DNA from 2 places in the Nonomuraea sp. NPDC005501 genome. Region 1 is predicted to be linked to the other one. Evidence: riboswitches for the same ligand, from Rfam matches in the RefSeq annotation. Region 1 holds a riboswitch; the other holds the start of a gene.
The links. A riboswitch is a leader RNA that binds a small molecule or an ion and turns the genes downstream of it on or off. The one in region 1 is predicted to bind S-adenosylmethionine.

Region 1 (13,921 bases):
CCAGCAGGAGTACATGACCGGCGGCTTCAGCCGCGCCATCGCCCTGATGGACGACGGCGACCCCGGCGCGTTCCTCAACCGGGCCGCCACCACCTACGCGCTGGCCCAGGAGGCCGGCGACGAGGTCAACCAGGTCGTCAAGGCCATGGAGACGGCCAAGCGGGCCCAGTCCGAGGCGAAGGCCCACATCGACGAGGTGGAGAAGCTCGTCACCGACCTCGACACGAAGCGCGACAAGATCGTGAAGCTGGTCGCCAAGGTGGAGAGCAACCTGTTCAGGCGGGCGATCGGCGAGGCGGGCCGCCCGGGCACGCCGGCCGTCCGCGTCGCCCTGCCGATCTCGGGCGCCGGCAAGGCCGCCGAGGCGGCCCGGTGGGCGCTCACACAGCAGCTCAAGCCGTACGTCTGGGGTGCCGAGGGGCCGAGCTCGTACGACTGCTCCGGCCTCGTCATGGCCGCCTACCAGCGGGTCGGCATCTCGCTGCCGCACTACACCGGCAGCCAGTGGACCGCCGGCCGGCACATCTCCAGGGACGAGCTGCGCCCCGGCGACCTGGTCTTCTTCTACGGCGACCTGCACCACGTCGGCATCTACATCGGCGGCAACATGATGGTCCACGCGCCGCGCACGGGTGACGTCGTCAGGGTGGCGTCGCTGGCCAACCGGCCGTTCGTGGGCGCCGTCCGCGTCGCCGACTGAATCTCGACGGGCCGCTCAGATGAGCTGGCGGCGGGCGGCCCAGGCGACTGCCTCGATGGCCGTGGCGACCCCGATGCGGTCGCAGATGCCGCGCAGCCGGCGGCGCACGGTGCGCCCGCTGATGTCGAGGCGCCTGCCCACCCGATCGACGGTGACTCCCCTGGCAAGCTCCGCCAGCAAGGCTAGATCGGCGTGGCTAAGCTCAACCTGATCGGTGAGCACATCCATCGGGAGCCCTCCCCCCAACAGCAGTCTCGGAGTCGTCGTCGGCCCGTGCAAAGCTGTTCGCTCCGCAGACGTTAAACGCATACGGGAAAGGCCGTCAAGCGCGATATCCGTGGCACTTGACGGCCGTCATTGACTTGATCCGTCGTATGTGGGGGACTCGGCGAGTGTCGGCACTTCGGGGCACGCTGCGCGATCACAGCGGCCCTTACAGGCCCTCACCGGGAATCCTGACGCGGGCGCCCACCGGCGCATTTAGTCCGGCACGATCCCGCAATTGCGCATGACCCGTTCTCAGGGCCCTTCGCCGTGCCGCCACGGGTGCGGCGGCACGGCCGGGGCTCAGTGGGCCGGCTTGACGAGCGGGAAGAGGATCGTCTCGCGGATGTTCTTGCCGGTGAACGCCATGATCATCCGGTCGATGCCGGCGCCCATGCCGCCGGTGGGCGGCATCGCGTACTCCAGAGCCTGCAGGAAGTCCTCGTCGAGCTGCATGGCCTCCGGGTCGCCGCCCGCCGCCAGCAGCGACTGCTCGACCAGACGCCGGCGCTGCTCGACCGGGTCGATGAGCTCGGAGTAGGCGGTGCCCAGCTCCGTGCCGAACCCGATGAGGTCCCACTTCTCCGTCAGCAGCGGGTTGTCGCGGTGCTGGCGGGTCAGCGGCGAGGTCTCCAGCGGGTAGTCCATGACGAACGTCGGCTGGATGAGCGTGTGCTCCACGAGCGCCTCGAACAGCTCCTGGACCAGCTTGCCGGGGCCCCACTTGGGGTCGTGGTGGACGTCGTGCTTGTCCGCCAGGTCGCGCAGGTGCTCGATCGGCGTCTCGGTGGTGATCTCCTCGCCCACCGCCTCCGACACGGTGCCGTACAGCGTGACGCGCGGCCACTCGGGGATGCCCAGGTCCACCTCGACGCCGTCGTGCACGACCACCGAGGTGCCCAGCGCCGCGACCACGGCCTTCTGGTACATCCGCTGGGTCAGGTCGGCCATGTCGTTGTAGTCGAGGTAGGTGCCGTACGCCTCGAGCATGGTGAACTCGGGGTTGTGCGTGGAGTCCGCGCCCTCGTTGCGGAAGTTGCGGTTGATCTCGAAGACCTTCTCGATGCCGCCGACGACGAGCCGCTTGAGGTAGAGCTCGATCGCGATGCGAAGGTAGAGCTCCATGCCGTAGGCGTTGATGTGGGTCTTGAACGGCCGGGCCGTCGCGCCGCCGTGGATCGGCTGGAGCATGGGCGTCTCGACCTCGAGGTAGCCCTCCTCGTGCCAGAAGTCGCGCACCGCGCGCACGGTGGCGCTGCGGATGCGGGCCATCTCCCGCGCCTCGTCGTTGACGATGAGGTCGACGTAGCGCTGGCGGACCCGCGCCTCCGGGTCGGTGAGGCCGATGTGCTTCTCCGGGAGCGGGCGCAGGCACTTGGAGGTGATCTGCCAGCTCTCGGCCATGATCGACAGCTCACCACGCCGGGAGGTGATGACCTCGCCGATGACGCCCACGTGGTCGCCCAGGTCGACGTCGCGCTTCCAGGCCGCCAGGGACTCCTCGCCCACCCGGTCGAGGGAGATCATGACCTGCAGGTCGCCGGTGCCGTCGCGGAGCGTGGCGAAGCAGAGTTTCCCACCGATCCGGTTGAGCATGACGCGGCCCGCGACCGCGACCTGCTCACCGGTCGCGGTGTCGGGCTCCAGGCCCTCGTGTGTCGCTCTGACCTCGGCGTTGGTCGCCGTGCGCGGGAAGCTCACCGGGTAGGGGTCGACGCCTTCGCTGCGAAGGCGGTCGAGCTTCTCCCTCCGGATGCGCATCTGCTCGGGAAGTTCGTCGCTCACAGCATCAAAGAGTAGGGGATATGGCGAACTGCAAGGGCTCGTCGGTTCGTTGCAGGGTCATCGCAACGCCCCCGCAAGACCTCCGCGTTACCCATGACCCAAGGGCTCAGGGGGTTCGGCAGGGAGCCGGCCCAGGGAGAGAGCTCAAGGAGAGATCATGATCAAGCAGATCGCGACCGGTGTCCTGGCCGCCGCTGCGACCACCGCCCTGGCGCTGTCGCTGCCGACGGCCGCCGGTGCCACCACCGCGACCGCGTCCTCCGCTTCCTCGGCGGCCCACTACGACAGCGACTCCTGGGGCCCGGTGTTCTCGCGCCAGCACCTCGCCAAGGCCGACGGCCGGATCAGCGTCGACTGGGACGACGAGCAGGAGTCCAACTCCGTCGACGTCCGGGGCCGGCTGTTCGACCTGGACGACCGTGACTACGACGAGGGCGGCAAGTGCGCGTACGTGAAGTTCGAGGCGAGCGACTTCGACCACGAGTGGTCCCAGGTCTACAGCAAGAAGTACTGCGGCTTCCCCGGCTACAAGAGGTTCCACTTCGAGACCGAGGACGCCACCAGCGTGCGGGTGAAGGTCTGCCAGACCGGCCAGCACGGCTCGTACCCGACGAAGTGCGGTCCCTGGGAGTACATCTACACCGCCGAGAGCGAGTAGCCGTCGCCCGCCACCGTCCCGAGCGGCCCCCTTCCCGAGCGGGGGCCGCTCGTCCGTGTTCGGGGGGCGTCAGCTCGTGTTGCGGTTGTAGATGAGCCGCAGGCCGATGAGCGTCAGCCAGGGCTCGTGCACGTCGATGGAGCGGGACTCGCTGACCACGAGCGCCGCGTGCCCGCCGGTGGCGACCACGGTCACGTCGTCGGGGTCGTCGGCCAGCTCGGCGACCATCCGCTCGACGATGCCGTCCACCTGGCCGGCGAAGCCGTAGATGATGCCGGCCTGCAGGGCCTCGACGGTGTTCTTGGCGATGACCGACCGGGGGCGGACCAGCTCGACCTTGTGGAGCTGGGCGCCGGCCGCCGCGAGCGCGTCCACGGAGATCTCGATGCCGGGGGCGGTGACGGCTCCCACGTACTCGCCCTTGGCCGACACCGCGTCGAACGAGGTCGCGGTGCCGAAGTCGACGATGATGCACGGGCCGCCGTACTGGTCGATGGCCGCGAGCGCGTTGACGATGCGGTCGCTGCCGACCTCCTTGGGGTTGTCCATGCGCACCGGCACGCCCGTGCGCACTCCGGGCTCCACGATCACCGCGGTCACGTCGCCGTAGTAGCGGCGGCACATCTCGCGCATCTCGTTGAGCACGCTCGGGACCGTGGAGCAGATCGCGATGCCGCTCACGTCGGCGCCCTTCAGCAGGGGCGACTGGGCGAGCAGCCCCTGCAGGACGACCGCGATCTCGTCGGCGGTGCGGCGCGCGTCGGTGGCGAGCCGCCAGTGCTCGATGACCTCATCGCCCTCGAACAGACCGAGCACCGTGTGCGTGTTGCCGACGTCGATCGTGAGCAGCATCCGTTTACCCCCGTAGGTCCAGTGCGATGTCCAGGGCCGGCGCCGAATGGGTGAGCGCTCCCACCGCAAGGTAGTCGACGCCAGTTTCGGCCACAGGACGCGCCGAATCCAACGTCAGGCCGCCGCTCGCCTCCAGCTTCACCAGATCGTTCCTTCTCGCCGGGTTTTCCGCGCTCGTCCGATTTTGGGCCATGCTCGTACGATTTTGAACCATTTGTACGGCAATGGCGATCTCTTCGACAGTGAAGTTGTCCAGCAGGATCTCCTCGGCCCCCTCCTGCAGCACGGGGCCGAGCTGGTCCAGGCGGTCCACCTCCACCTCGATCGGCAGGTCCGGGTACCTCTCGCGGACCGCACGGAACGCCTCGGCGACCCCGCCCGCGGCCACCACGTGGTTGTCCTTGATCAGGGCGGCGTCCGAGAGGGACATCCGGTGGTTGACGCCGCCGCCGCAGCGCACCGCGTACTTCTCCAGCGCGCGCAGGCCCGGCAGCGTCTTGCGGCTGTCACGCACGCGCGCCCGGGTGCCGCTGACCGCCTCCACCCACCTCGCGGTGAGCGTGGCGATCCCGGACAGGTGGGTGAGCAGGTTCAGCGCGGTGCGCTCCGCCGTCAGCAGGCCCCTCGTCGAGCCCTCCACGGTCATCAGCACGTCGCCCGCGCGCACCCGCTCGCCGTCCTTGGCCCGCCGCTCCGCGCGGGTGGCGCCCAGCCGTACGAACACGGCCTCGGCGGCGGCCAGGCCGGCCACGACGCCGTCGGCGCGGGCCACCACGTCGGCCACGGCGCGGGCCCCCGCCGGGATCGTCGCCAGGCTCGTCACGTCGCCGGCCTCCTGGAGGTCCTCGGCCAGCGCCCGGCCGATCAGCGCGTCCACCTCGGCGGGATCGAGCCCGGCGGCGCCCAGCTCCTGCGCCAGGCGCGGCGGCAGCCCGTCGGCGTGCGGGGTGTACGTCATCCTCAGGCCCTCCTCGGTCAGGGTCACGTCCAGGTGGCCCAGCCATTCGTCGTCGTCCCGCTCGGGGAAGTCCTCACGCCAGTGGGACCCGCGCGTCTCCAGCCGGGCCGCGGCGGCGGCGGTGAGCACGGTGGCGACCGTGAGCAGGTTCGTGGCCTCCCACGACTCGGTGCAGGGAGCCACCTGCATCGGGGTCCAGCGGGCGTCGCGCAGCGCCCGCGCCGTGGCGGCCAGCGCCTCGCGCTCGCGCAGCACGCCGGAGCCACGGCTCATGTGCGCCTGGATCCGCGCCCGCACCCGCGGGTCCACCAGCCCGCCCGGGTCGGCGCCGCTTCCCCCTGCCGGGTCGGCGGCGGTCCGGCGGGCGCGGGAGGCGGCGTGGACGTCCTCGGCGATGCGCTCGGCGAAGACCAGGCCCTCCAGCAGCGAGTTGGAGGCCAGCCGGTTCGCGCCGTGCACGCCCGTGCAGGCCACCTCGCCGCACGCGTACAGACCCTCGATGGACGTACGGCCTGACAGGTCCGTACGGACGCCGCCGCTGGCGTAGTGCGCCGCCGGGGCGACGGGGATCAGCTCGGTGGCCGGGTCGATCCCGTGCTCACGGCAGAGCGCGTAGATGGTGGGGAAGCGCGTGGCCCACTTGTCCACGCCGAAGTGCCGGCCGTCCAGGTACACGTGGTCGCGGCCCGTCTCGCGCATCGTCCGCGTGATGGCCTTGGCGACGACGTCGCGCGGCGCCAGGTCGGCCAGCTCGTGGACGCCCCGCATGAACGCGTTGCCCTCGTGGTCGACCAGGAACGCCCCCTCCCCGCGCACCGCCTCGGAGATCAGCGGCTGCTGGCCCGTCGAGCCCTCGCCGAGCCAGAGCACCGTCGGGTGGAACTGGACGAACTCCAGGTCGCGGAGGACGGCCCCGGCCCGGAGCGCGAGCGCCACGCCGTCGCCCGTGGAGACGGCGGGGTTCGTCGTGGCCGCGTACACCTGGCCCATGCCGCCGGTGGCCAGCACCACGGCCCGGGCCCGCACAGCGCCCACCCCGTCGCGCGCGCCCTCGCCCATGACGTGCAACGTCAACCCGGCGGCGCGCCCCCGCGCGTCCTTGATCAGGTCCAGCACCAGGGCGTGCTCGATGATCTCGATCGAGGCGGCCCGGACCGCCTCGGCCAGGGCCCGCTGCACCTCGGCGCCGGTGGCGTCGCCGCCCGCGTGGACGATGCGGTCGCGCCGGTGGCCGCCCTCGCGGGTGAGCTGGAGCTCGCCGTCCGGGGTGCGGTCGAACCGCGCGCCGCGCCCCATCAGGCGCCGCAGCGCGCCGGGGCCCTCGGTCACGAGCGTCCGGACGGCGCGCGCGTCGCACAGGCCGACGCCGGCCAGCAGGGTGTCGCTCAGGTGCTCCTCGGGGGTGTCGGCGGGATCGAGCACGGCCGCGATGCCACCCTGCGCCCACCGGGTGGAGCCTGAGGACAGGACGTCCTTGGTGACGACGAGGACCTTGGCGGCGGGGTCGAGCTCGGTGTGGCGCAGGGCCACGGTGAGGCCGGCGACGCCGGAGCCGACGACGACCACGTCCGCCTCGACCTCCCAACCGGGAGCCGGAGCCGTCAACCGCAGGGGAATCGGCGGGGTACTCATGGGGTCTCCTCGTTCGAGGTGCTTTCGTCAGAATGACGATAACCCCTCCCCGTCGATGCGCCGCCCACGGGGGTACCCCTTCCGGGGGCGGCGGTCAGGGCCGCCGGTTCGCCCGTACCCGGTCCTCCAGCCCGGCCAGCTGGCCGGGCAGGGCCTCGCCGCGTCCGGCGGCGTCGGCCATGGCTGCGCGGAAGTGGCGTTGCAACTCGGGCGCGGCGTCGGCCTGCTGGGCGAGGAGACAGGCCGCCCGCGCGGCGTCCTCGCCCACCTGCGAGATCAGCGGCCAGCCCTGGCTGCTGACCACGGACATGAGCCACACCGTGTTGTCCTCGTCCACGGCGGCGCACCGGTCGGCCCAGCCGGGGTCGGAGGCGTGGCGGGGGTCACGCGCCTCCCGGTCGACGCGCGTCCGGCGTAGAAGTTCGTCCCGTAGCTCGTCGTCGGTCATCCCATGACGCTACGAGTCGGTGATCTGATCCTCAAGGGGGTCGAGCGTGAGAATCACGTTGTCGATCAGGCGGGTGTTCCCGACCTTGGCGGCCACGGCGAGCACGGCCTCGCCGGTGTACGACTCGTCCACGGGGGTGAACGTGGCCGGGTCCACCAGTACGACATAGTCCAGCGCGAGCTCGGAGGCGGCGGCGCCGAGCACGGCCCGCGCGGCCGCGAGCACCTTCGACGGCGCGGTCTCGGCGGCGCCCGCCCGCAGCGCCCGGGACAGGGCCAGCGCCGAGCCCCGCTCGACGGCCGACAGGTAGCGGTTGCGGCTGGACAGAGCCAGGCCGTCGGGCTCGCGGACCGTCGGCGCGCCCACGATCTCGACCGGCACGTCGAGGTCGCGCACCATCCGCCGGATGAGGGCGAGCTGCTGGGCGTCCTTCTGCCCGAAGACGGCGAGGTCGGGCTGGACGAGGTTGAACAGCTTGAGCACGACGGTGAGCATGCCGTCGAAGTGACCGGGCCGGCTGGCGCCCTCGACGACCTCGCCCATGGCCCCCGACGAGACCCCGACCTGGCGCTCGGGGTCGTACATGGACTCGACGGACGGCGCGAACACCACGGCGGCGCCCTCGGCCCGGCACACCTCCAGGTCGGCATCGAATGTACGGGGATAACGCGAAAAATCCTCGTTAGGGCCGAACTGGAGCGGATTGACGAAGATGCTGACCACGACCCGGTCCGCCCTCGCCCTGGCCTCCCGGATGAGCGAGCGGTGCCCCGCGTGCAGCGCGCCCATGGTCGGCACCAGGGCCACGCTCTCCCCGCCGTCCCAGTCGCTCCGGGCCTTGACCAGGTCGAGGCGGTCCCTGGCGACGATCAGGTCCATATGTTCCCTCCGAGCGCGTCGAGCAGGCGCTCGGCCTCCTCGGGCTTCAGCAGTCCGGCGGCGAGCGCGCGGTCGGCGGTGAGCCTGGCCAGCGCGACGTAGGCGTCGGCGGCCTCGGGCGCCGCCAGGATGAGCGCGTCGACGTGCCGGCGCACGGTGCCCGCGTCGCCGCGCACGACCGGCCCGGTCAGGCCGGAGATGCCGAGCCGGAGCACGTTGTCGAGGGCCGCTCCGAGCAGCGGCCCGAGCATCCTGCCGGGGTGCTCGACGCCGATGCGGCCGAGCAGCTCCGACGACTCGGCGATGAGCGTGACCATGTGGTTGGCGGCTCCGGCCAGGGCCGCGTGGTAGAGGGGCCGGTCCGCGTCGGCGATCCAGACGGGCTCGCCGCCCATCTCGATGACCAGCGCCTCCGCGATGGGCCGGAGCGTGTCGGGCGCGGTCACGCCGAACGAGCAGCCGGTGATGCGGCTGAGGTCGTCGTCGCGGCCGGTGAACGTCATCACGGGATGCAGCGCGAGCGGCAGCGCGCCGGCCCGGGAGGCCGGCTCCAGCACGGACAGCCCGTACGCGCCGCTGGTGTGGACGAGCAGCTTGCCGCGCAGGTCGACGCCCGCCTGGGCGAGGCCGGCCACGAGGTCGGGCAGCGTGTCGTCGGGCACCGTGAGCAGGATCAGCTCGCCGGCGGCGACGACCTCGTCGGGCGGCGACGGGGTGAGCCCCAGTCGCTCGGCGGCCCAGCGCTGCGAGGTGTCGGAGACCCCGCTGGCGGCGACGATCCGGTGCCCGGCGTGCGCGAGCGCGGCGCCGAGCGCGGAGCCCACCTTTCCTGCCCCCAGCACGCCCACGGCCAGCCGTGCCGGGCGATCGCCTGCGTTCATGCGTTCCCACCCCTGTCGACCTGATGGCCTGCCGCCCAGCGTAACGGCCGTGCGGGACTGCCTACGTGATCGGGGTTTTGCCGCATGTTGAGTTAGCGACAAATGGGACAAGGGAAGCAAAAGGAGGCGTACTTCCTGTCGGAAGAGATGAGGAGAGGGTCCACCCGCACGGTCACGGGCGCCGGATCACCGACCGGACCCGGCACCCGCGCCGGTGTGCGAGCCCCTTGGAGGTGCGCGCTCCTGGCCGCCCATCCGCCGACTGGCCGGCCGGGGAACTGGAGCTCGGGCAGGCCGCCATTGGCCGCCCGAGCTCCGCGCCACCCGGCACCGCCACGCGCTTCCGACCCCTCCTCCGTGCCGGCCGCGCCCGGCGGCACGCCGTGAACCCGCCGCGAACGTGTCGCGGACGTGTACGGCTGCCCTGGCGACGGGCAAAGGTTAGCGCAAGGCGGTGACAAACGGTAGCGCTATGACGACCGTCCGTGTCATGGCTGGATCATGAGATAGTCCAGTCATGTGGCTCACCTGGCGTGCGGCGACGGAGCGCGCGCTCTACGGCGAGGACGGCTTCTACCTCCGCGAGCGCCCTTCGCGTCACTTCCGCACCTCGGTCAGCGCCACCCCCGCCTTCGCCGACGCGGTTCTGGCGCTGCTGACGGAGACCGACGCCGGGCTGGGCCACCCGCCCGTCCTCGACCTCGTCGACATCGGGGCCGGCGAGGGCCTGCTGGTGCGGCACGTGCTGGAAGCGGCGGACCCGTCGCTGCGCCGGCGGCTGCGGGTCACGGCCGTCGACCTCTCTCCCAGGCCCTACGGCCTGCCGCTCACGGTCACCTGGACCCCTGCCCTGCCGGACGTCATCACGGGCGTGGCGATCGCCAACGAGTGGCTCGACAACATCCCGGTGGACGTGGCCGAGCGGACGTCGGAGGGGACGCGGCTGGTCATGGTGGACACCCGTACCGGCGAGGAGCGGCTGGGCGGCCCCGTGAGCCCCGAGGACGAGGCGTGGCTGGCACGCTGGTGGCCGCTGCCGTGCGTGGGGTGGCGGGCCGAGATCGGCCACCCGCGCGACGCCGCCTGGGCGTCGGTCGTCGGACGCCTCGCCGGGGGTCTGGCGGTGGCCGTGGATTATGCACACCCTGTGGATAACCGTCCGCCCCGGGGGACGCTGACCGGCTACCGCGACGGCGCCGCCGTGGCCCCCATCCCCGACGGCACCTGCGACATCACCGCGCACGTCGCGCTCGACGCGTGCGCCGAGGCCGGCCTGCGGGCCGGTGCGATATCCACAACCTTGTCCACACAACGCGCCGCGTTGCGGACATTGGGGATCACCGGGACACGTCCGCCGATGGACCTCGCGCGGCGCGACCCGCGCGCCTACCTCCGGGCGCTGGCGCGCGCCTCGGAGGAGGCCGAGCTGATCGATCCCGGAGGGCTCGGCGGCTTCGGCTGGCTCGCCCAGCGCCGCTGACCGGGTCGTCCGCACGTCCCCGGGAGGGGAAGGCTCAGGCGGCGCGGAGGTCCAGGGAGCGCAGCCCCCGGATGACGTACCCGGGCTTCCAGGACGGCTCGCTGACCAGCTCCAGCTCGGTCGTGCGGTCCAGCAGCGCGCCGAACGACTCCACCATCTCGATGCGGGCCAGCGGAGCCCCCAGGCAGAAGTGGATGCCCGCGCCGAACGAGATGTGCGGGTTGTCGGCCCGTCCCAGGTCCAGCCGGTCCGGGTCGTCGAACACGTCAGGGTCCCGGTTGGCCGAGCCGAACAGCAGCGCCACCTCCGACCCGCGCGGGATGCGCGTGCCGTGGACCTCGATGTCCTCCAGCACCCAGCGCTCGAAGAGCTGGAGCGGCGTGTCGTAGCGCAGCAGCTCCTCGACCGCCGTGGGCAGCAGGGACCGGTCCGCGCGCAGCCGGGCGAGCTGGTCCGGGTGCCGGAACAGCGACCACCAGCCGTTGCCCGTGCCGTTCACGGTGGCCTCGTGGCCGGCGTTGAGCAGGAGCACGCAGGTGCCGGCCAGCTCGTCCTCGGTCAGCTCGTCGATGCCGGCCAGCGCGCTGATCAGGTCGTCGCCGGGGTCGGCGGCGCGCTCGCGGGCCAGCGCCTTGAGGTAGCCCTCGAACTCCTCGGCCGCGCGCACCGCCGCGTGCTGCGCCTCCGGCGTGGGGTTGAGCTCGTACATGCCGCACATGTCGGCCGACCAGGGGCGCAGCAGGTGACGGTCCGACTCGGGGATGCCCAGCATCTCCGCGATGACCGTCACCGGCAGCGGCTCGGCGACCTCGGCGATGAGGTCGCCGCCGCCCTTCTCCACGAACGCGTCCACCAGGCCCGCGGCGACCGCCCGCACGCGGGGCCGCAGCGACTCCACCATGCGCGGCGTGAACGCCTTGGACACGAGCCGCCGCAGCCGGGTGTGCAGCGGCGGCTCGACTTCGAGCATGCCGTTCCGGCTGACCCTCCAGAACGGCTCCTGGAAGTCCGGCTCGGGCGTCCTGCCGAACTCCTCGTGCGTCGCCACGTGAAGGTAGGTCCGGCCCAGGCGACGATCCCTGAGCAGGGCGTTCACGTCGGCGTGCCGGGAGATCAGCCACTGGTCGGTGGGCTCGTGGTAGGTCACCGGGTCCGTACGGCGCAGCTCGTCGTAGACGCCGTACGGGTGGGCGACGAAATCCGGATTCCGGGGGTCAAAGGGCACTACTGCATCTTAGGAGGCTCCTCCGAGGTGGCGAGCTGCTTGGAGTGGCGGCCGCGCATCCTGATGTTCAGGAGCTCCACGATGACGGAGAAGGCCATGGCGAAGTAGATGTAGCCCTTCGGGATGTGCTGACCGAGCCCCTCGGCGACGAGGACCACCCCGATCAGCACGAGGAACGCCAGGGCCAGCATCTTGATGCTCGGGTGCAGGTCCACGAACCTGCTGATCGGCCCCGAGGCGAACAGCATCACCAGCACCGCCACGATGACGGCCGCGATCATGACGCCCAGCTCGTCCACCATGCCGACGGCGGTGATGACCGAGTCCAGCGAGAACACCACGTCGAGCACCATGATCTGCAGGATGACCGAGACGAACGAGGTGGCCACGCGCTTCTTGCCGTCCTCCTCCTTCAGCTCCATGCTGTGCCCGATCTCGGTGACGCTCTTGGCGAGCAGGAACAGCCCGCCCAGCAGCAGGATCAGGTCGCGCCCGGATATCTCCTGGCCGAAGACCTCGAACAGCGGAGCCGTCAGCCGAACCACCCACGACAGCGCCAGCAGCAGGAGCAGCCGGCTGACCAGGGCCGCCGCGAGACCGAGCACGCGGGCCCTGTCACGCTGCTCGGGCGGCAGCTTGCCGGCCAGGATGGAGATGAAGATGATGTTGTCGATGCCTAGGACGATCTCCAGAGCGACAAGGGTGAAGAACCCTATCCAGATCTGAGGGTCGGTCACCCAATCCAGCATCTGCTTACCTCCACATTTCGGTCGGGGACGGCCGGTTTCCCAGGTCCAACGAGTCGGGTGCCGAGGAAGTTCGCGAGGTTGCGATTCATCGGGGACTGTCGGTTATAGTTCGGACGTAGGTCATGAGTGCCAGCACCAAGCCCCGGCTAGCTGGCCGGCAACCCTCGCGTCCGCGGCGGGGTGCCCCGGGTGAAGACCTGGTCCGTCACGAGGTGTGGCGGGCAAGCGCGGGCTCCGAGGCTGCTCCAGGGGTCCGACGGCCCTGCAGGAGGTTCGCCTTGTCCACGTTGAGCATCTTCGGCTCCGCCCCCGCCCAGTCCGCCGCCGGCGCGTCCGCCGGTACGTCGCATCCGCGTGGCCACCGGCCGATCCCGGCCGTGCTCGGCGCCGATCTGGAGGTGCCGGTCAGGGGCGGGCGGCTCGTGGGGTACGCCAACCTGGACTACGCCGCCAGTGCTCCCTGTCTGGAGCCGGTCAGCGCCGCGGTCACCGCCGCGCTCCCGGCCTACTCCAGCGTCCACCGCGGCGCCGGCTACGCCTCCCAGCTCACCACCGCCCGGTACGAGCAGGCGCGCCACACGGTCCGCGCCTTCGCCGGCGCCCGTCCCGACGACGCGGTCATCTTCACGCGCAACACCACGGACGCCACGAACCTGCTGGCCGGCTGCCTGCCCGCCGGCACGACGACTGTCGTGTTCGACACCGAGCACCACGCCTCGCTGCTGCCGTGGAAGAGGGTCGTGCGGCTCGCCGCGCCCGCGTTCCCGGGTGAGGCCGTCCGCGCGGCCGACGAGGCGCTGGCCGCCGTGGACGGGCCCAAGCTGCTCGTGGTGACCGCCGCGTCGAACGTCACCGGCGAGCTGTGGCCGATCGCGGCGCTGGCGCACATCGCGCACCGCCACGGGGCGCGCATCCTCGTGGACGCCGCCCAGCTCGTACCGCACCGTCGGCTCAACCTGACGGCACTCGACCTCGACTACGTGGCCTTCTCGGGCCACAAGCTGTACGCGCCGTTCGGGGCCGGGGTGCTGATCGGGCGCCGCGACTGGCTGGCCGCGGGCGAGCCGTACCTGAAGGGCGGCGGAGCCGTGCGGTCCGTCGCGCCGGGCGAGGACGGGATCACCGAGTGGCACGACGACCCCGAGCCGCGCCACGAGGCCGGCACACCGAACGTGCTGGGCGCCATCGCGCTGGCCGCCGCCTGCGACGCGCTCACCGCCACGGGCTGGACGGCGCTGGTGCGCGAGGAGGAGCGGCTGATCGCGCGGCTGCGCACCGGACTCGCCTCCATCGAGGGCGTACGGGAGCTGTCGCTGTGGGGGCCGGACCACCCGCGCGTGGGCATCGTGTCGTTCACCGTGGACGGGCTCACGGCGCGCGAGGTCGCCGAGGCCCTGTCGGGTGACTACG
Region 2 (17,461 bases), on a different contig from region 1:
GAGAGGCGCAGCCCGCCGCCGGTCCCTCGACCAGGGACCGGCGGCACTCCCATGTCCGGACCCGACCTGCCCGGACCCGACCGGACCCGACCTGCCCGGACCCGACCGGGCCCGACCTGCCGGGACCCGACCTGCCCGGACCCGACCTGCCCGGACCCGCTCCGGCGGCGTCAGACGCGTACGCCGGTGCGCCGGGCGATCTGGGCCTGGAGCCGGGCCATCTGCCAGTGCAGGTCGAGGAGCTGCTGGGCCAGCTCCATCCTCGGGATCTCCGACACGTCCTCGATGGCCAGGTGGTCGATCGCGGCCGAAAGCTCTCCCATCGCGCCCCCGTTCCCTTCCATCCGCGCCTCGCCGTATCGAAACAACGTTCGAATCATACCGGACCGTGCGCCACGGTGTCAGGCATTGACCCCTCGTGTCGCAGGGGCCGCGCGCGAAGTCGTCCCATGAGGAAGCCGCCGGGCGTGTCGTACGCGCCGGCGGCTGGAGGCTCGGGTGGATCAGCCCTTGTTGTAGGCGGCGAGCACTTCCTTCGGGTCGCCGTCCATCTTGATCTTGCCCTTGTGCAGCCAGATGACCCGGTTGCAGGTCTCCTCGATGACCCGCAGGTCATGGGCGACGAGGAAGACCGTGCCGGCCTCCTCGCGGATCTGCCGGATGCGCTGCTCGCTCTTCTTGCGGAACTCGCGGTCGCCGGTGGCCAGCGCCTCGTCGATGAGCAGCACGTCGTGGGTCTTGGCCGAGGAGATGGCGAAGCGCAGGCGGGCCCCCATGCCGGAGGAGTAGGTGGACATCGGCAGCTGGACGAACTCGTCGATGCCGGAGAAGTCCACGATCTCCTGGTACTTCTCCTTGACCTCGGCCGGCGTCATGCCCATGGCGTAGCAGCCGAGCACGATGTTGCGCTCGCCGGTGAGCTCGCGCATGAGCGCGGCGTTGACGCCGAGGAGCGAGGGCTGCCCGTCGGTGTAGACGGCGCCCGAGTGGGGCGGCAGGAGGCCGGCGATCGCGCGCAGCAGCGTGGACTTGCCCGACCCGTTGCGTCCCACGATGCCGATGGCGTCGCCGTGGTAGGCCACGAAGGAGACGCCCTTGACGGCGTGGACCTCCTTCATCTGCGGCCTGCCCTGGCGCTTCAGGAGACGCGTGAGGGCGTTGACCGCGTTGCCCTTCTCGACGTCGGTGGCCGCGCCGTAGACGCGGTAGATGATGTGCAGGTCGTCGACGATGACGGTGGGCGTGCCGGTGGGAACGTCGAGAGGCGGCTTGCTGACCGGCGTGGCCGGCTTGGGCTGCGGCTTCGCCTTGCCGTCCTTGCCGGCGGCGACGGCGGGCTCCTCGGCCTTCACCAGTGACAGCTCCTCGGTCAGTTCAGCCACGCCCGTACCTCTCCTCGGCACGCCAGAAGTACCAGAAGCCGAAGCAGAGGGCGAACACCGCCCAGAATACGCAGGATATCCACACCGCATCCGGAGGATTGTGCCCGCCCTCGCTGGTGATGAGCAGGTCGCGCATGGCCTCGATGTAGGAGGCGGCCGGGTTGGCGTAGTACATCACGTCGGCCACCCACTGAGGCAGGTGTGCACTGCCCACGACCTTGGCCTGGATGGAGAAGAAGACGCCCGAGGCGTACAGCCAGGTGCGGGTGATGAAGGGCAGGAGCTGGTTGAGGTCGCGCATGGAGGCGCCCAGGCGGGCCATCACCAGCCCGGCGCCGACGTTGAACATCGTCTGGAGGAGCAGCACGACGGGCACCAACAGCCAGGACAGCGCGATGGGCTCCTGCGTGATGAGGATGATCACCACCAGCACGCCCATGGAGATGGCGAGCTGCTGCAGCTCCTGGATCGTGTACGCCAGCGGCAGGGAGGCGCGCGGGAAGTGCAGCGCGCGGATCATCGACAGGTTGCCGGAGATCGACTTGGCGCCCGCGGTGACGGTCCGCTGCGTGTAGGTGAAGACGAACATCCCCGTCAGGAGGAACGCGGGGTAGTTGTGGATGCCGCCCTTGCCGCCGAGGATGATGCCGAACATCACGTAGTAGATGCCGGCGTTGAGCAGCGGAGTCAGGACCTGCCACAACTGGCCGAGGGCCGAGCTGGAGTACTTCGAGACGTTGCGCGAGGACGCGTACGTCAGGATGAAGTGCCGCCGCTCCCAGAGCTGGCGCACGTAGACAGGAAACCTCGGTCGTGCGATGGCACGGCGAAGCCCGTATCTCGCGGCGAGCTTGGCCAGCGGCTCCTGCCCGCTCCGGCCGCCCGCCTGGGCGTCCGCGACAGCGGATTCCGGCTGACTCATGGCAAGGACTCTATTGGATCCGGGTCGGTGAGGTGCTCCCGCGCGGGTGCGCGGCAGACAGTTGGACGGAGTCCTGGAGCGCCCGGTTCCAAGGCGCCGTCAAGACGGCAACAACCGTAGCCCAGTGACACGGTGCGTGCCCGGCAAGGGCGCGAGCACATTTCGGTAAGAGGTATTTTTGCTCGACTGTCCGTGTCCAAACGTATGGTCATCTGACGGTTATGAGAGCTTCTAGGTCCTCTGAGCCGTATGAGTGTGACGCTGGATTGGCGCACGTGTGACCGAACTGCAACGCGCCAGAGACTCGCTGGTGGCACGTAGTGAGGGATAGTCGCGATCGACTGGCAGGGCGTCGGCTGGTTTGACCATGTCAGCCAAACCCGGGGGATTACCGAACCCCCCGTCAGGCTGCTCACGATCATCGCAGCTCAGCGCTAACGCCCACCTGTAGAGGGAGGAATCTTCTTACCATGCGTGTTACTAAGGGCGCACAGATCGTCGCCGGTACCGCGCTGCTGGCCCTCGCGGTTGCCGCGTGTGGTGGCGGCGGCGGCACCTCGACCGGCACCTCCGGATCGAGCGGGGACACGCCGGTCCGCATGGAGCTCGGCGAGCCGCAGAACCTGCTGGTCCCTTCGAACACCACTGAGTCCGAGGGCGCCGAGGCGCTCGCGGCGGTCTTCGAGCCGCTGGTGAACTATGACGAGAACAAGCAGGTCGTCATGGGCGCCGCGGAGTCGATCGAGACTCAGGACAACAAGGTCTGGACGATCAAGCTCAAGCCGGGCTACACCTGGCACAACGGCGAGCCCGTGATCGCGCAGAACTACGTTGACGCCTGGAACTACGCAGCGAACCAGGACAACGCGCAGGGCGCCGGCTACTTCTTCGGCCGTGTCGACGGCTACGCCGACCTCAACCCGGGCGAGGGCAAGCAGGTCACCACCAAGGAGATGAAGGGCCTCAAGGCGGTGGACGACACCACCCTCGAGGTCACGCTGACCGCGCCGTTCTCCCAGTTCAAGACCATGCTCGGCTACACCGCGTTCTACCCGCTGCCCAAGGCGGCCTTCGGCCCCGACGGCAAGGTGACGGCGGAGTTCGGCGAGAAGCCGATCGGCCAGGGCCTGTTCAAGCTGGACAAGCCCTACAAGAAGGGCACTGACCAGAGCATCGACCTGTCGGTGTACGACAAGTTCCCGGGCAAGAAGCCGAACGGCTGGACCAAGCTCCAGTTCAAGCTCTACAACAGCTCGGAGACGGCCTACAACGACCTGCAGGCCGACAACGTCGACATCCACGACTCGCTGCCCGCGTCGGCGATCGCCAGCGCCAAGACCGCGCTCGGGGACCGCTACCAGGACCAGCCGGACGCCGGTATCGGCTACATCGGCTTCCCCCTGCAGTACAACGACGAGTACAAGGACGTCAAGGTCCGCGAGGCCATCTCGATGGCCATCGACCGGAAGACCATCGCCGAGACGGTCTTCTCCGGCACCCGTTCGCCGGCCGACGACTTCATCAACCCGGCCATCGACGGCTACCGCCAGGGCGCCTGCACGGCCTGCGCCTACGACCCGGGCAAGGCCAAGGAGCAGTACGCCGCCGCCAAGGGCCCGGCCAAGCTGGAGCTCGGCTACAACGCCGACGGTGGTCACAAGGAGTGGATCGAGGCCGTCGCCAACAACCTCCGCGCCAACCTCGGCGTCGAGGTGACGGTCAAGCCGTTCGAGAAGTTCGCCAACATCCTGGACGACCTGGACGCCAAGAAGTACAAGGGCATGTTCCGGATGGGCTGGGCGATCGACTACCCGTCGGCCGAGAACTACCTGTCGCCGATCTTCTCGACCGGCGCCATCAAGACGGGCTCCAACTACGCGGGCTACTCCAACAAGGAGTTCGACGAGACGGTCGCCAAGGGCGACCAGGCCGCCACCCCCGAAGAGGGCCTGAAGATCTACCAGCAGGCGGACGACATCCTCATCAAGGAGATGCCGTACATCCCGGTGTACTTCTACCGGAACAACTCGGGATACTCGACCAAGGTCAAGAACGTCAAGATCAACCTGCTCAACCAGGTTGAGTGGGCTGACGTCGAGAAGGCCTGACACTTGTTCCCGGGGGCGGGCACGCGTGGCGAGCCCGCCCCTCGAGAGCGCCAAGAAGGCAGTCGCCTGGCCGTTTCACCCCATGGATCCAGGCACTGCCTTCCGGCATGTACGGGAGGCTTGAATGGGCCGTTACATCATCAGGCGCCTGATCCAGGCAGTGCCAGTCCTGCTCGGCGCCACCCTGTTCATCTTCGCCATCGTCTTCGCGCTGCCCGGTGACCCTGTCGCCGCGCTGGCCGGTGAGAAGAGGCAGGACCCCAACATCGTCGCGATCATCCGCGACCAGTACCACCTCAACGATCCGCTGCTGGTCCAGTACTGGTACTACATCAGCGGCATCATCTTCCGCGGGGACTTCGGCAAGACCTTCGCCGGCGTCCCGGTGACCCAGCTCCTCGCGGGCAAGCTCCAGGTCACGCTGAACCTCGCGCTGGTCGCGCTGACCCTCGAGGCCATCATCGGCGTCGTCCTCGGCCTGTGGGCGGCGCTGCGCCGCGGCAGGGCGACCGACACCGCGATCCTGGCGTCCACGCTGCTGCTGATCTCCATCCCCACCCTGGTCAGCGGCTTCGTGCTCCAGCTCTGGCTGGGCGTCTGGCTCAAGCAGGTGACCGGCACGGAGATCTTCCCCATCGCGGGCGCCACGCAGGGCCTGAAGTCGTACCTGCTGCCCGGGTTCGTGCTGGCGGGCGTGTCGATCGCGTACCTCACCCGGCTGACGAGAACGAGCCTGGTGGAGACGCTGAGATCCGACTACATCCGCACGGCGATCGCCAAGGGCCTGTCCCGGCGGAGGGTCATCGGCAGGCACGGCCTGCGCAACGCGCTGATCCCCCTGGTCACCTACCTGGGCGCCGACCTCGGCAACCTGATGGGCGGTGCGGTCATCACCGAGACGATCTTCAACCTGCCGGGGATCGGCAAGCAGCTCTACGACGGCGTCTACCTACGAGAACAACCCATCGTCGTAGGAATCGTGACCATCCTGGTGTTGGTCTACATCGTCGCCAACCTGGCCGTCGACCTGATGTACGCAGTGCTCGACCCGAGGATCCGCTATGAGTGACATCCCCCAGGCCGATCCAGCGGCCTCCGAGACCCGGACCCTGACCACGGAGAAGCAGCCCGTCGAGTCGTCCCCCGGCGGCGGCAGGCGCCGCAAGAAGGCGGACAGGCCGGCGAGCCTGTGGAGCGACGCCTGGCACGACCTGCGCCGCCGGCCGATGTTCATCTTCTCGCTGGTCCTCATCGCGATCCTACTGGTCATGTCGTTCTGGCCCTCGCTGTTCACGTCGATCAACCCGCTGGACGCGCGCTCCTGCGACCTCGCGACGGCCCGTCAGGGGCCGAGCGCGGGTCACCTGTTCGGACGCGACAACCTCGGCTGCGACGTGTACGCCAGGACCATCTACGGCGCCGGCAACTCGATCCTCATCGGCGTCAGCACCACGGTCATCACCGCGGTCGTCGGCGGCCTGCTCGGTCTCATCGCGGGCGCCCGCGGCGGGCTCACCGACACGGTCTCCTCGCGCGTCACCGAGGTGTTCTTCGCGATCCCGCAGATCCTGGGCGCGCTGCTCATCACGGCGACGTTCCGGGACAAGGGCCTGGGCATCTGGATCGTCGTGATCGCGCTGTCGGTGCTGGCCTGGCCGATGACGTTCCGCATCATGCGGGCCGCCGTCATCACGGCCAGGAGCCAGGACTTCGTCATCGCGGCGCGGGCGCTCGGCGCGAGCCAGAGCCGGGTCATGTTCGGGCACCTGCTGCCGAACGCGATCGCCCCGGTGATCGTCGTGGCCACCATCAACCTGGGCGGGTTCATCGCGGCCGAGGCCGCGCTGTCGTTCCTCGGGGTGGGTGTGCAGTCGCCGGACATCTCGTGGGGCCTGATGATCGCCGACGCCCGGAACCGGTTCCTGGAGGCGCCGCTGCCGCTGGTGTTCCCGGCCGTGTTCCTCAGCATCACCGTGCTGGCGTTCATCATGCTGGGCGACGCCGTCCGCGACGCGCTCGACCCGAAGCTCAGGTAGGAGGGGGGACAGATGAGTAAGACATCGCTGGACACGTTGCCCGCCGAGGGAGGGCTGGGCGACGAGCCGTTGCTGGCGGTGGAGGACCTCCACGTGGAGTTCGCCACGCGGGCCGGTGTCGTGCGGGCCGTCAACGGGGTGAGCTACACGCTCAACCCGGGGGAGACCCTGGCGGTGCTGGGCGAGTCGGGCTCCGGCAAGTCCGTGACCGCGCAGGCGATCATGGGCATCCTGGACATGCCGCCCGCGCGCATTCCCAAGGGAGAGATCCGCTTCCGCGGGACCGACCTGCTCAAGCTGTCGGACGAGGCGCGCACCCAGGTCCGCGGCCAGCGCATCGCGATGATCTTCCAGGACGCGCTCTCCGCGCTCAACCCGGTGTTCACCGTGGGCTGGCAGATCAGCGAGATGTTCCGCGTCCACCGCGGCATGTCGAAGCGCGACGGGATGGCCAAGGCCGTCGAGCTGATGGACCGGGTCCGCATCCCGGCCGCCAAGCAGCGCGTGCACGACTACCCGCACCAGTTCTCCGGGGGCATGCGCCAGCGCATCATGATCGCCATGTCGATCGCGCTGGACCCGGAGGTGCTGATCGCGGACGAGCCGACCACCGCCCTCGACGTGACGGTCCAGGCCCAGATCATGGAGCTGCTCGCCGAGCTGCAGAGCGAGAGCAACATGGGCCTGATCCTCATCACGCACGACCTCGGCGTCGTCGCCGACGTCGCGGACAAGATCGCGGTCATGTACGCGGGACGCATCGTCGAGAACGCCCCGGTGTACGACATCTACCGGGCGCCCGCCCACCCGTACACGAAGGGTCTGCTGGAGTCGATCCCCCGGGTCGACCTCAAGGGCCAGGAGCTGTACGCGATCAAGGGCCTGCCGCCCAACCTGCTCGACATGCCGACCGGCTGCGCCTTCCACCCGCGGTGCCCGTACCGCCAGGACAACTGCGTGACCGACGCCCCCCCGCTCTACGCGATCAGCGGTGTGCGCAACAGCGCCTGCCACTACTGGAGGGAGGTCCTCGATGGCGACCCAAGGTGAGCGAATCCTTGAGGTGCGGGACCTGGTCAAGCACTTCCCCCTGACCCAGGGCATCATGTTCAAGAAGCAGATCGGCGCCATCAAGGCGGTCGACGGCGTCTCGTTCGAGCTCAACAAGGGCGAGACGCTGGGCATCGTCGGCGAGTCGGGCTGCGGCAAGTCCACGCTCGCCAAGGTGCTGATGGCGCTGGAGCGGCCCACCTCCGGCTCGGTCGTCATCAACGGGCGCGACATGGCCAAGGCCAGGGGCGGCGAGCTCAAGCGGATGCGCCGGAACATCCAGATGGTGATGCAGGACCCGTACACCTCGCTGAACCCCCGGATGACCGTCGGTGACATCGTCGGCGAGCCCTTCGACATCCACACCGAGGTGGCGCCCAAGGGTGACCGCCGGCGCAAGGTGCAGGAGCTGCTGGAGGTCGTGGGCCTCAACCCCGACCACATCAACCGCTACCCGCACCAGTTCTCCGGCGGTCAGCGCCAGCGCATCGGCATCGCCCGCGGCCTGGCGCTCCAGCCCGAGATCATCGTCTGCGACGAGCCGGTCTCCGCGCTCGACGTGTCGATCCAGGCCCAGGTCATCAACCTGCTGGAGCGGCTGCAGAACGAGTTCGGCCTGGCGTACATCTTCATCGCCCACGACCTGTCGGTGGTGCGCCACATCTCCGACCGGGTCGCGGTGATGTACCTGGGCAAGATGGTGGAGCTGGGCAAGGACCTGGAGATCTACGACCGGCCGGCCCACCCGTACACCCAGGCGCTGCTGTCGGCCGTCCCGGTCCCCGACCCCGAGGGCCGCGAGCAGCGCGAGCGGATCATCCTGCAGGGCGACCCGCCCTCGCCGGCCAACCCGCCGTCGGGCTGCCGCTTCCGCACCCGCTGCTGGAAGGCCCAGGAGATCTGCGCCGAGGAGGAGCCGCTGCTCCAGATCCGGCCGGGCACGTCGCACCTGAGCGCCTGCCACTTCGCGGAGACGCACGACGTGGTCCACGTCGGCTAGCGCCGCCGTCCAGCCACACGGGCCCCGCGCGATCCGCTCGCGCGGGGCTCCGCGTTCGTCCAGGCGGTATGTCAGCTCTTCGGGCGTACGTCAGCGGGTGGCGATGACCGCGGAGCCGTGCCCGAACAGGCCCTGGTTGACCGCCAGCCCCACCGTGGCGCCGGCCACCTGGCGGGCGCCCGCCCGGCCGCGCAGCTGCCAGGTCAGCTCGCACACCTGGGCGATCGCCTGGGCGGGGATGGCCTCGCCGAACGAGGCGAGCCCGCCGGAGGGGTTCACCGGGACACGCCCGCCGAGCGCGGTGTCGCCGGCCCGCAGCAGCTTGTCCGCCTCGCCCGGCGGGCAGAGCCCGACGTCCTCGACCCAGTCCAGCTCCAGCGCCGTGGACAGGTCGTACACCTCGGCGAACGACACGTCCTCCGGTCCCAGCCCCGCCTCCTCGTAGGCGGCGTGGGCGATCGCCGCGCGGAACGGCCGTTCGGGAGGCGGCACGGCGGCGCGGGAGTCGGTGGCGAACTCCGGGAGCTCCAGGACGGCGTTCGGGAAGGACGGCGTCACCGTGGACACGGCGGCCAGGCGCACCGCGTCCGTGACGCCGCGCCGCCGCGCGTAGTCGGCGGAGGCGAGCACGAGCGCGGCCCCGCCGTCGGAGGTGGCGCAGATGTCCATGAGGCGCAGCGGATCGGCCACCATGGGCGAGGCCAGCACCTCCCCGGCCGTGACGGGCTTGCGGTAACGGGCCAGCGGGTTCAGGGAGCCGGCGCGGGCGTTCTTGACCTTGACCGCGGCGAAGTCCTCGGCCGTGGAGCCGTGCAGGGCCATGCGGCGGCGCGCGTAGAGCCCGAAGTAGGCGGGGTTCGTGGCGCCGAGCAGGCGGAAGCGCAGCCAGTCCGGGTCGTCCGGGCGGTCGCCGCCGACCGGCTTGAAGAAGCCCTTCGGGGTCGAGTCGGCGCCCACCACCAGCGCCACGTCGCACAGCCCGGCGAGGATCCGGGTGCGCGCGATGTCGACGGCCTGCGCGCCGGAGGCGCAGGCGGCGTAGCAGGACGCGATCCGGGCGCCCGACCAGCCGAGCGCCCTCGCGTACGTGGCCCCGGCCACGAAGCCCGGGTAGCCGTTCCTGATCGTGTCGGCGCCCACCAGGAACCCGACCTCGGGCCAGCTCACCCCGGCGTCGCGCAGCGCCTCGCGGGCCGCCGCGACGCCGTACTCGGTGAACGGGCGGCCCCACTTGCCCCACGGGTGCATGCCCGCGCCCAGCACCACCACGCTCACGACGCCGGCCCCCACATCCACACCAGCGGCCCGTCGGCGAGCGCGCCGTGGGTCAGCTCCAGCTCCATGCCCACCTCCAGGTCCTCGACCGTGAGGTCCCTGACCTGTCCGAGCACCACGATCCCCTCGCGCTCCAGCTCCACCGCCGCCAGCGTGACCGGCGTGTACGGCTCGGCGGCCACGTACGGCTCGGGCGGGGGATAGCGGGCGTCGGTGTAGGACCAGACCCGGCCCCGCCGGGACAGTCGCGTCACCTCCAGGCTCTCGCTCTCGCAGCCGGGGTCGGGGCAGCCGCCGGTCCGCGGCGGGAACGTCACCGTGCCGCAGGCGGAGCACCGGGCGCCCAGGAGGTGGGTGGCGCCGTCCTCGATCGTGAACCAGCCGTCGATCGCCAGGGTCATGCCACGAGTATTACACAAGCGCTTGCTAGGTTTAAGCTCGTGCGGCTCAGGAGGCGCGCCGCCGCGCCACCACGTGCGCGGCCATCGCCAGGCAGAGCACGAGCAGCCCCACCAGGGTCGGCAGCCGCGACTCCGGCTCCGGTCCGGCGGTCCGGCCGGGCGCGGGCGGCGGCGGAGGGGCCTTGCCCGCACGGGCTCCCGCCATCCGGCCCGCCTCCCGCAGCGCGAGCAGCGCGTCGGCCACGCCGTGCCCGTACGAGGGGTCGCGGGCGGCCGGGCGAGAGACCGTGCCGCGTTCGATGGCCGCGCGCACCTGGTCGGGTGGCAGGCCGGGGTAGGCGGACCTCACCAGTGCCGCGATGCCCGCCACCATGGCCGCCGCCGCGCTCGTGCCGTCGCCCACCACGTACGAGCCGGCGCCGTCGGCGGTGAGGATGCCCGTGCCGGGGGCCACCACCGACAGGTAGTTCTGGCGGTTGGAGAACGCCGTCACCCTGAGCCGCTGGTCCACCGCGCCCACCGCGATGACGCCGGGGTAGGCGGCCGGGTAGTTCCTGCGGTTCGTGGTCTCGCCGTCGTTGCCGGAGGAGGCCACCAGCACGGCGCCGCGGCACAGCGCGTACCGTACCGCCGCCTGCTCGGCGGGCGAGCCCCTCCAGACGCCGCTGCCGCCGCCCAGGGACATGCTGATGACGTCCGCGCCGTGGTCGGCGGCGTAGCGGATGCCGCGGGCCAGGGCGTCGGGCCGGCCGGCGGAGGGATGGGTGCGGAGCGGGTCGTCGTTCTCCAGCGTGACGCGGACGGACAGGACGCGGGCCTCGGGGGCGACGCCGATCACACCGGTCCGTGCGGTCTCCTCCCCGGCCCGCGTCACGCGGGCCGGGGAGGAGGGCGAGGAGAACGCGGCGACCCGGGAGGCGGCGGGCGTGCGGGTGTGGCCGTGGCCGGCGATGAGGCTGGCCATGGCGGTGCCGTGGTGGCCCCACCGGCCGGGCCGGCTCCCGGCGCCGGTCAGGTCGGGACCGGCCACCACGGAGCCCGCGAGGTCGGGGTGGCGACCGTTCACGCCGGTGTCGAGGACCGCCACCAGCACGCCCTCGCCTCTGCTGATCCGCCACGCCTCGGGCAGGCGCAGCGCGGGGAGCTGCCACTGCGCGGCCTCGTACGCGGCCGTCCCGGTGCGGGCGGCGGCGCCGGCGCTCGATGTGCGGCCCGTCAGCGGCGAGGCGGACAGGCAGGCGACGAGACAGGTGACGAGACAGACGGTGAGGCGGGGTAGGAGTCTCCTGGGGACGCGCGGCATGGGACGGAAGTGGCGCATCGCGACCTCCGGGGCAGGTGGGGGGATGCCCGTTGCCGGAGATTGTGACACGCGACGCCCACGATTGATCAGGACCTTCAGTAAACGGTCCGATACATCGCGTAATTAGGCTTAAGTAACTTTCGTAGCCTAAGACTTGGCTATAGAGGGAGATATCCGGACATGAGCGCCGGGGGGAAGCCCGAGCCGCTGCGCCGCGTCCCCCGAGTTCACCGCGATCGCGATCAGCCCCGCCGAGTCCGCGAACGCCACCAGCTCACCCGGCGGCACCGCCGCGTACGTCTCCCGGTACGGCAGCGTGAGCTGCCGCCGCCCCAGCCACACGCCCAGCGTGTCGCCCACCCGCGCCCCCAGCGCCTCCAGGTGGCTCGCGGTGATCGACAGCTGCGTGTTGCCGTAGCGGTCGACCGAGACGACCTCGCCCTCCACGGCACCCTCGCGCACCACCGAGGTCGGCTCCGCCAGCGAGACGAGCCGGCCGACCGGGCGCTCCGGGCCCATGTCGGCCGGCTTGGCGCCCTTGAACAGCCGGGCCGCGACGGCCGAGTAGATGTCGCGCCCGTGGAAGGTGGGCGAGACGGGTCGCAGGAAGTACTCCTCGTTGCTGAGCTCGTACGCCGCGTCGGCGCCCCCGCTGGCGTGCACCGCCCACGACAGCAGCCCGTTGTCCGGGCCGACGAACACCCGGCCGCCCGCCTCGATCGCGACGGCCCGGCGGGTGCCTCCCGTGCCGGGGTCCACCGCGCCGATGTGCACGCCCAGGGGCAGGTAGGGAATGGTCTGCGCGAGGATCGCGGCGCCGCGCCGTACGTCGCCCGACGGGATGGTGTGGCACACGTCGATCACCCGGGCCTCGGGAGCGATGCCGGCGATCACCCCGTGGCAGGCCGCCACGTAGCCGTCCTCCAGCCCGTAGTCCGTGAGAAGCGTGATGACTGAGGTCACACTTCGTGACTGTACGTCTAGCCATCCGCCATGAACAGCCGGACTGCGCACATTACGATGGCGTCGGGCCGCATGCGCGTGTCGTATCGTCGCGCGCAGCCTTTGGAGGAGGAACCATGGACACTGCACCGGCCGGCGGTGACAGTGCACCCCGACAGCCAGCGCACGACCAGCCCCTCACGTCACCCGCACAGCTGACCCGACGCGATCTCGACCTCCTTGCCTTCGAGCGCCAGTGGTGGCGCCACGCGGGCGCCAAGGAGCAGGCCATCAAGGAGACCTTCGGGTTCTCCGCCACCCGCTACTACCAGCTTCTGGGCGAGCTCATCGACAAGCCGGCCGCCCTGGAGCACGACCCGATGCTGGTCAAACGGCTGCGCAGGCTGCGCGCCGGCCGCCAGCGGGACCGCGCCGCGAGGCGTCTGGGCATGCGCCCCTGACCGGCTGGGTAGGCCCAGCCGCGTGAGGAACATCCCTGGAGACATCCCTGGCATGGAAGCCATCCTGAAGGACCCGGCGGGTGCCGTGATCGGGCTCGACTTCGACGGGACGCTGTCCCCGATCGTGCCCGACCCGGCCTCCGCCCGGATCCACCCGGAGGCGCCCGGCGTGCTGGCCGAGCTGGGCGGGCACGTCGGGGCGGTGGCCATCGTGACCGGACGGCCCGTCGCCACCGCCCTGGAGCTCGGGCCCGGCCTGGCCGACGTGCCGGGCCTGGTGGTGCTGGGCCACTACGGCTTCGAGCGATGGGAGCGCGGCACGGTCTCCGGCCCGCCGCCTCCCGCCGGCGTGCCGCGGGCGGAGGCGGAGCTGCCGCTGCTGCTCGACTCGCTGGGCCTGAAGGGCGTGACCGTGGAGGACAAGGGCCGGGCGGTGGCCGTCCACACCCGCCGCGCCGACGACCCGGAGGGCGCGCTGGCCGCGCTGCGCGAGCCGCTGGCCGAGCTGGCCGCCCGGCACGGCCTGGTGGTGGAGCCGGGCCGGCTCGTGCTGGAGCTGAGACCGCCGGGCATGGACAAGGGGCACGCGCTCGGGCTGTTCCTGGCCGAGCGGGCCGCGAGGTCCGTGATGTTCGCCGGGGACGACCTCGGCGACCTGGCCGCCTTCGACGCGGTCGAGGCGTCGGGGCTGCCGGGCGTGACCGTGTGCAGCGGCTCGGCCGAGGTCACCAGGCTCGCCGAGCGGGCCGACATCGTGGTGGACGGGCCAGACGGGGTCGTGGCGCTGCTCCGTGAGCTCGCCTCGGCTGTCGCGCGCTCGTGATCAAGTCGTTCGTGATCGATCTGCAAGTGCCCGGCCGTACGGTCACGGCATGCCGAAGACAGCTCTCGCCGCCGCGGGCCTCGCCGCGGCGGTCACGCTCCTGATCCCCGCCACCGCCACCGCTTCCGCCACCGCCTCCGCCGGGGGCTCGGGCACCCCCCTCCGCCTGCGCGACGGCCTGACGCTGAGCCTGCCGGGCGGCTGGAAGGTGTACGGCAAGGGCGACTGGATCCGCGTGGTCACCGGCTCGTGCCCCAAGCCCGGGTCGGGTTACGCCGGGTCGGAGTGCGACAGCTTCTGGATCCTCGGGCCGAAGGCCATCGAGCTGGGCGGCGAGGTGTTCGAGCCGTACACCGCCGAGCGCCCGTTCTACCCGGCCACCGACGTCCAGCCCTGCCCGCACGACCGCAGGTGGGGCGAGAGGCTCGGCGCCGCCAGGGTCAAGGGCCTGCGTCAGGTCGGCCCCGGCCACAAGGCGTACTACCGCGAGTGGAAGGCCACCTGCGTCACCTACGACGGCGCCGAGGTCAGGTCGAGGTGGATCCAGCGCGAGTGGTACCTGCCGAGGACCAAGGTGCTCGTCGTCGACCAGTGGAACACCCCGGGCCTGGCCGGCGTGCTCAAGCGCGCGACCTGGCGATGAAGGTGGCCTTCGGCCGGTCAGCCCTGGGTGGGGCCGAGCTTGTCGAGGGCGTCGAGCTGCGCCTCCAGCCACCGTTCGGGCGGCAGCGCCGTGGCGGCGGCGACCAGCTCCCGGCGGCGGCGCACCCGCTCCTCCTCGGGCATGACCAGCGCCTCGTGCAGCGCGCCGGCCGTGTCGCTGATGTCGTAGGGATTGACCACGAGGGCGTGCGGCCCCAGCTCGGCCGCCGCCCCGGCCTCGCGTGACAGCACCAGGGCGGCGCGCGGCGACAGGATCGGGCCCTCCTTGGCCACCAGGTTCATGCCGTCGCGGATCGGGTTGACCAGGAGCACGTCGGCCATCCGGTAGGCGGCCAGCGAGCGCGGGTAGTCGTCGTTGACGTTGAGGATCAGCGGGTCCCAGTCCTCGGTGGCGTACTCGTCCTCGATCTCCTGGGCGCACCGCTGCACCGAGGCGGTGTACTCGCGGTACTCGGGCAGGTCGTGCCGGCTCGGGTAGGCGAAGGCCAGGTGGACGACCCGCCCGTGCCACTCGGGGTGGGCGGCCAGGAACTCGCGGTAGGCGAGCAGGCCGCGCACGATGTTCTTGGACAGCTCGGTCCGGTCGATGCGGACGATCAGGGCGCGGTCGCCGACCTGGTCGCGCAGCGCGGCCATGTGCGACTCGACGTCGGGCTCGCCGGCCCGCTCGCAGAGCGCGTCGCCGTCGACCCCGAGGCCGTGCACCCCGACGCGGGTCGTACGGCCCTCGTGGGTGATCGTGCGGGCCGCGTGGTCGACCCTGGCGCCGAGCAGCGCCCGGCAGCAGTCCATGAACGCGTCCGCCCAGCGTGTGGCGAGGAAGCCCGCGTGGTCGGCGCCCAGGATGCCTTCGAGCACCTCGCGGGCCACGTCGTCGGGCAGCAGCGAGAAGTACTCGGGCGGCGCCCACGGCGTGTGGCTGAAGTGGGCGATGCGCAGGTCGGGCCGCTCGGCCCGGAGCATGGCGGGGGTGAGGGTCAGATGGTAGTCCTGCACCATGACGCGGGCCCCGTGGTGGGCCTCCTCGGCCAGGGCCAGCGCGAACGCGCCGTTGTAGTCGCGGTACGACTCCCACTCGCGCAGGAACCTGGAGCCGAAGCTGGGCGCGTTGGGGATGTCGTAGAGCAGGTGGTTGACGAACCAGAGTGTGGAGTTGGCCACCGCGTTGTAGGCGCGGTGGAACGTCGCCGCCGGGATGTCGAGCATCCGCAGGGCGCCCGTGTCGTAGCCCGCGTGGTCGAGCCGACCTCCGGGGGTCTGCCGGGCGGCGATGCGGTCACCGTCGGACAGCGCGGCGCACACCCAGAGCACACCGTGGTCCTTGGTCACTCCGGACAGCCCGGACACCAGCCCCCCGCCGCCGCGTTTCATGGTCAGCGCGCCGTCGTCGTCGACGGTGAACGAGACCGGGCCTCTGTTGGAGGCGACCAGGACACTGTTCATTTAACCTCCCTCCGATCGTAGGATCCCAGCTATGGCGCTTGATGAGCTAACCGAGGAACTGGCCCGTTCCGCCGCAGCCGGAGATCATCGCGCGCTCGGCGAGCTCCTGAAGCGGATCGAGCCCGACGTGATGCGGCATTGTGCCCGCATTCTCCCCTACCGCCAGGACGCCGAGGAGGCGTCCCAGGACACTCTGCTCGCGGTGGCCCGCAACATCGGTCGCTTCGAAGGGCGGGCCAGGTTCAGCACGTGGCTGCACATCGTGACGGCCAACTGCGCGCGGACCACGTACCGGTCGCTGAAGCGGCGGGCCGCCGAGCAGACCTCCGAGGAGCTGCCGGTGCAGAAACCCGACGTGGCGCGAGTCAGCGTCATCGCGGGGTCGCGGCTGGACCTGCTCGACGCCATGGAGGCGCTGGAGGCCGACAAGCCCGACCTGGCCCAGGCGCTGGTGCTGCGCGACATCGTCCAGCTCGACTACAACGAGGTGGCCGAGCAGCTCGGCATCCCGCTCGGCACCGCCAAGTCGCGCATCCACCAGGCGCGCAAGTACGTTCAGGCGGCGCTCGGCGACGACTACCGGTGAGATCACTCGTCTCATGCTATGAGACGAGTGGACGGCGGCGGCGCGTGGCCGGGTACAGTCTGATGCGACAACTGAATATTGCTCATCCAGAGGGGTGGAGGGACCGGCCCTGCGAAGCCCCGGCAACCCTCCCGGCTTGAGACTCGCGACCTGGCGGGGCCGACCGGGACAAGGTGCCAATTCCGGTCTGCGGTCAAGGTGGCCGCGGGCGAAGATGAGGGAAGGCCTCGCTTCATGTCGCTTGACTTCGGTCCTGCCACCGCCCTGTCCTGCCGCGAGTGCGGCACCCGCTACGACCTCGGTCCGAGCTTCGCGTGCCTGGAGTGTTTCGGGCCGCTCGAGGCGGCCTACTCCTTCGGCGACGTCCGTCGCGAGGACATCGAGGCGGGCCCGGCCAACATCTGGCGCTACCGCTCGCTGCTCCCCGTCCCCGCCGACGTGGCCACCAAGCCGAACATGAACCCCGGCTGGACCAAGCTCGTCAAGGCGGGCAACCTCGGCCGCGCGCTCGGCCTCAAGTCCCTGTACGTCAAGGACGACTCCGGCAACCCCACCCACTCCTTCAAGGACCGGGTCGTGGCCATCGCCGTCGAGGCGGCGCGCAACTTCGGCTTCCACACCCTGTCGTGCTCCTCCACGGGCAACCTCGCCGGAGCGGTGACGGCCGCGGCGGCCCGCGCCGGGCTCGACGCCTGCGTGTTCATCCCCGCCAACCTGGAGCAGGCCAAGATCGCCATGGCCCGGGTGTTCGGCGGCAAGCTCATCGGCATCGACGGCACCTACGACGAGGTCAACCGGTTCTGCTCGGAGCTGATCGGCGACCCGATGGGCGACAAGTGGGGGTTCGTCAACGTCAATCTCCGGCCGTACTACGCGGAGGGCTCCAAGACGCTCGCGTACGAGATCGCCGAGCAGCTCGGCTGGCGGCTCCCCGAGCAGATCGTCATCCCGATCGCCTCCGGGTCCCAGCTCACCAAGATCGACAAGGGCTTCAAGGAGCTGATCGCCCTGGGGCTGGTCGAGGACCGGCCGTACAAGGTGTTCGGCGCCCAGGCGCTCGGCTGCT

Region 2: linked by a shared signal. The riboswitch ahead of thrC (threonine synthase) and the one ahead of ABZS51_RS08100 (aminotransferase class V-fold PLP-dependent enzyme) in region 1 are both predicted to bind S-adenosylmethionine.

The regions. Positions count from the first base shown of each region.
Region 1 is NZ_JBEXDT010000009.1:110,247-124,167, forward strand. It holds gene ABZS51_RS08040 (NlpC/P60 family protein) at 1-700, shown strand, start outside; gene ABZS51_RS08045 (LuxR C-terminal-related transcriptional regulator) at 716-928, opposite strand; gene lysX (bifunctional lysylphosphatidylglycerol synthetase/lysine--tRNA ligase LysX) at 1,268-2,749, opposite strand; gene ABZS51_RS08055 (hypothetical protein) at 2,907-3,407, shown strand; gene ABZS51_RS08060 (type III pantothenate kinase) at 3,477-4,259, opposite strand; gene ABZS51_RS08065 (L-aspartate oxidase) at 4,264-6,849, opposite strand; gene ABZS51_RS08070 (hypothetical protein) at 6,944-7,297, opposite strand; gene panC (pantoate--beta-alanine ligase) at 7,307-8,176, opposite strand; gene ABZS51_RS08080 (DUF2520 domain-containing protein) at 8,167-9,057, opposite strand; gene ABZS51_RS08085 (SAM-dependent methyltransferase) at 9,575-10,537, shown strand; gene ABZS51_RS08090 (cytochrome P450) at 10,572-11,762, opposite strand; gene ABZS51_RS08095 (TerC family protein) at 11,762-12,511, opposite strand; SAM riboswitch class IV at 12,630-12,745, shown strand; gene ABZS51_RS08100 (aminotransferase class V-fold PLP-dependent enzyme) at 12,880-13,921, shown strand, end outside.
Region 2 is NZ_JBEXDT010000096.1:1,700-19,160, reverse strand. It holds gene ABZS51_RS34490 (hypothetical protein) at 171-323, opposite strand; gene ABZS51_RS34485 (ABC transporter ATP-binding protein) at 504-1,382, opposite strand; gene ABZS51_RS34480 (ABC transporter permease) at 1,375-2,304, opposite strand; gene ABZS51_RS34475 (ABC transporter substrate-binding protein) at 2,775-4,412, shown strand; gene ABZS51_RS34470 (ABC transporter permease) at 4,537-5,481, shown strand; gene ABZS51_RS34465 (ABC transporter permease) at 5,474-6,448, shown strand; gene ABZS51_RS34460 (ABC transporter ATP-binding protein) at 6,461-7,498, shown strand; gene ABZS51_RS34455 (dipeptide ABC transporter ATP-binding protein) at 7,482-8,498, shown strand; gene ABZS51_RS34450 (lipid-transfer protein) at 8,589-9,788, opposite strand; gene ABZS51_RS34445 (OB-fold domain-containing protein) at 9,770-10,174, opposite strand; gene ABZS51_RS34440 (S8 family serine peptidase) at 10,221-11,495, opposite strand; gene ABZS51_RS34435 (SAM-dependent chlorinase/fluorinase) at 11,625-12,440, opposite strand; gene ABZS51_RS34430 (DUF3263 domain-containing protein) at 12,557-12,880, shown strand; gene otsB (trehalose-phosphatase) at 12,933-13,703, shown strand; gene ABZS51_RS34420 (hypothetical protein) at 13,753-14,346, shown strand; gene ABZS51_RS34415 (trehalose-6-phosphate synthase) at 14,364-15,809, opposite strand; gene ABZS51_RS34410 (RNA polymerase sigma factor) at 15,841-16,395, shown strand; SAM riboswitch class I at 16,475-16,616, shown strand; gene thrC (threonine synthase) at 16,630-17,461, shown strand, end outside.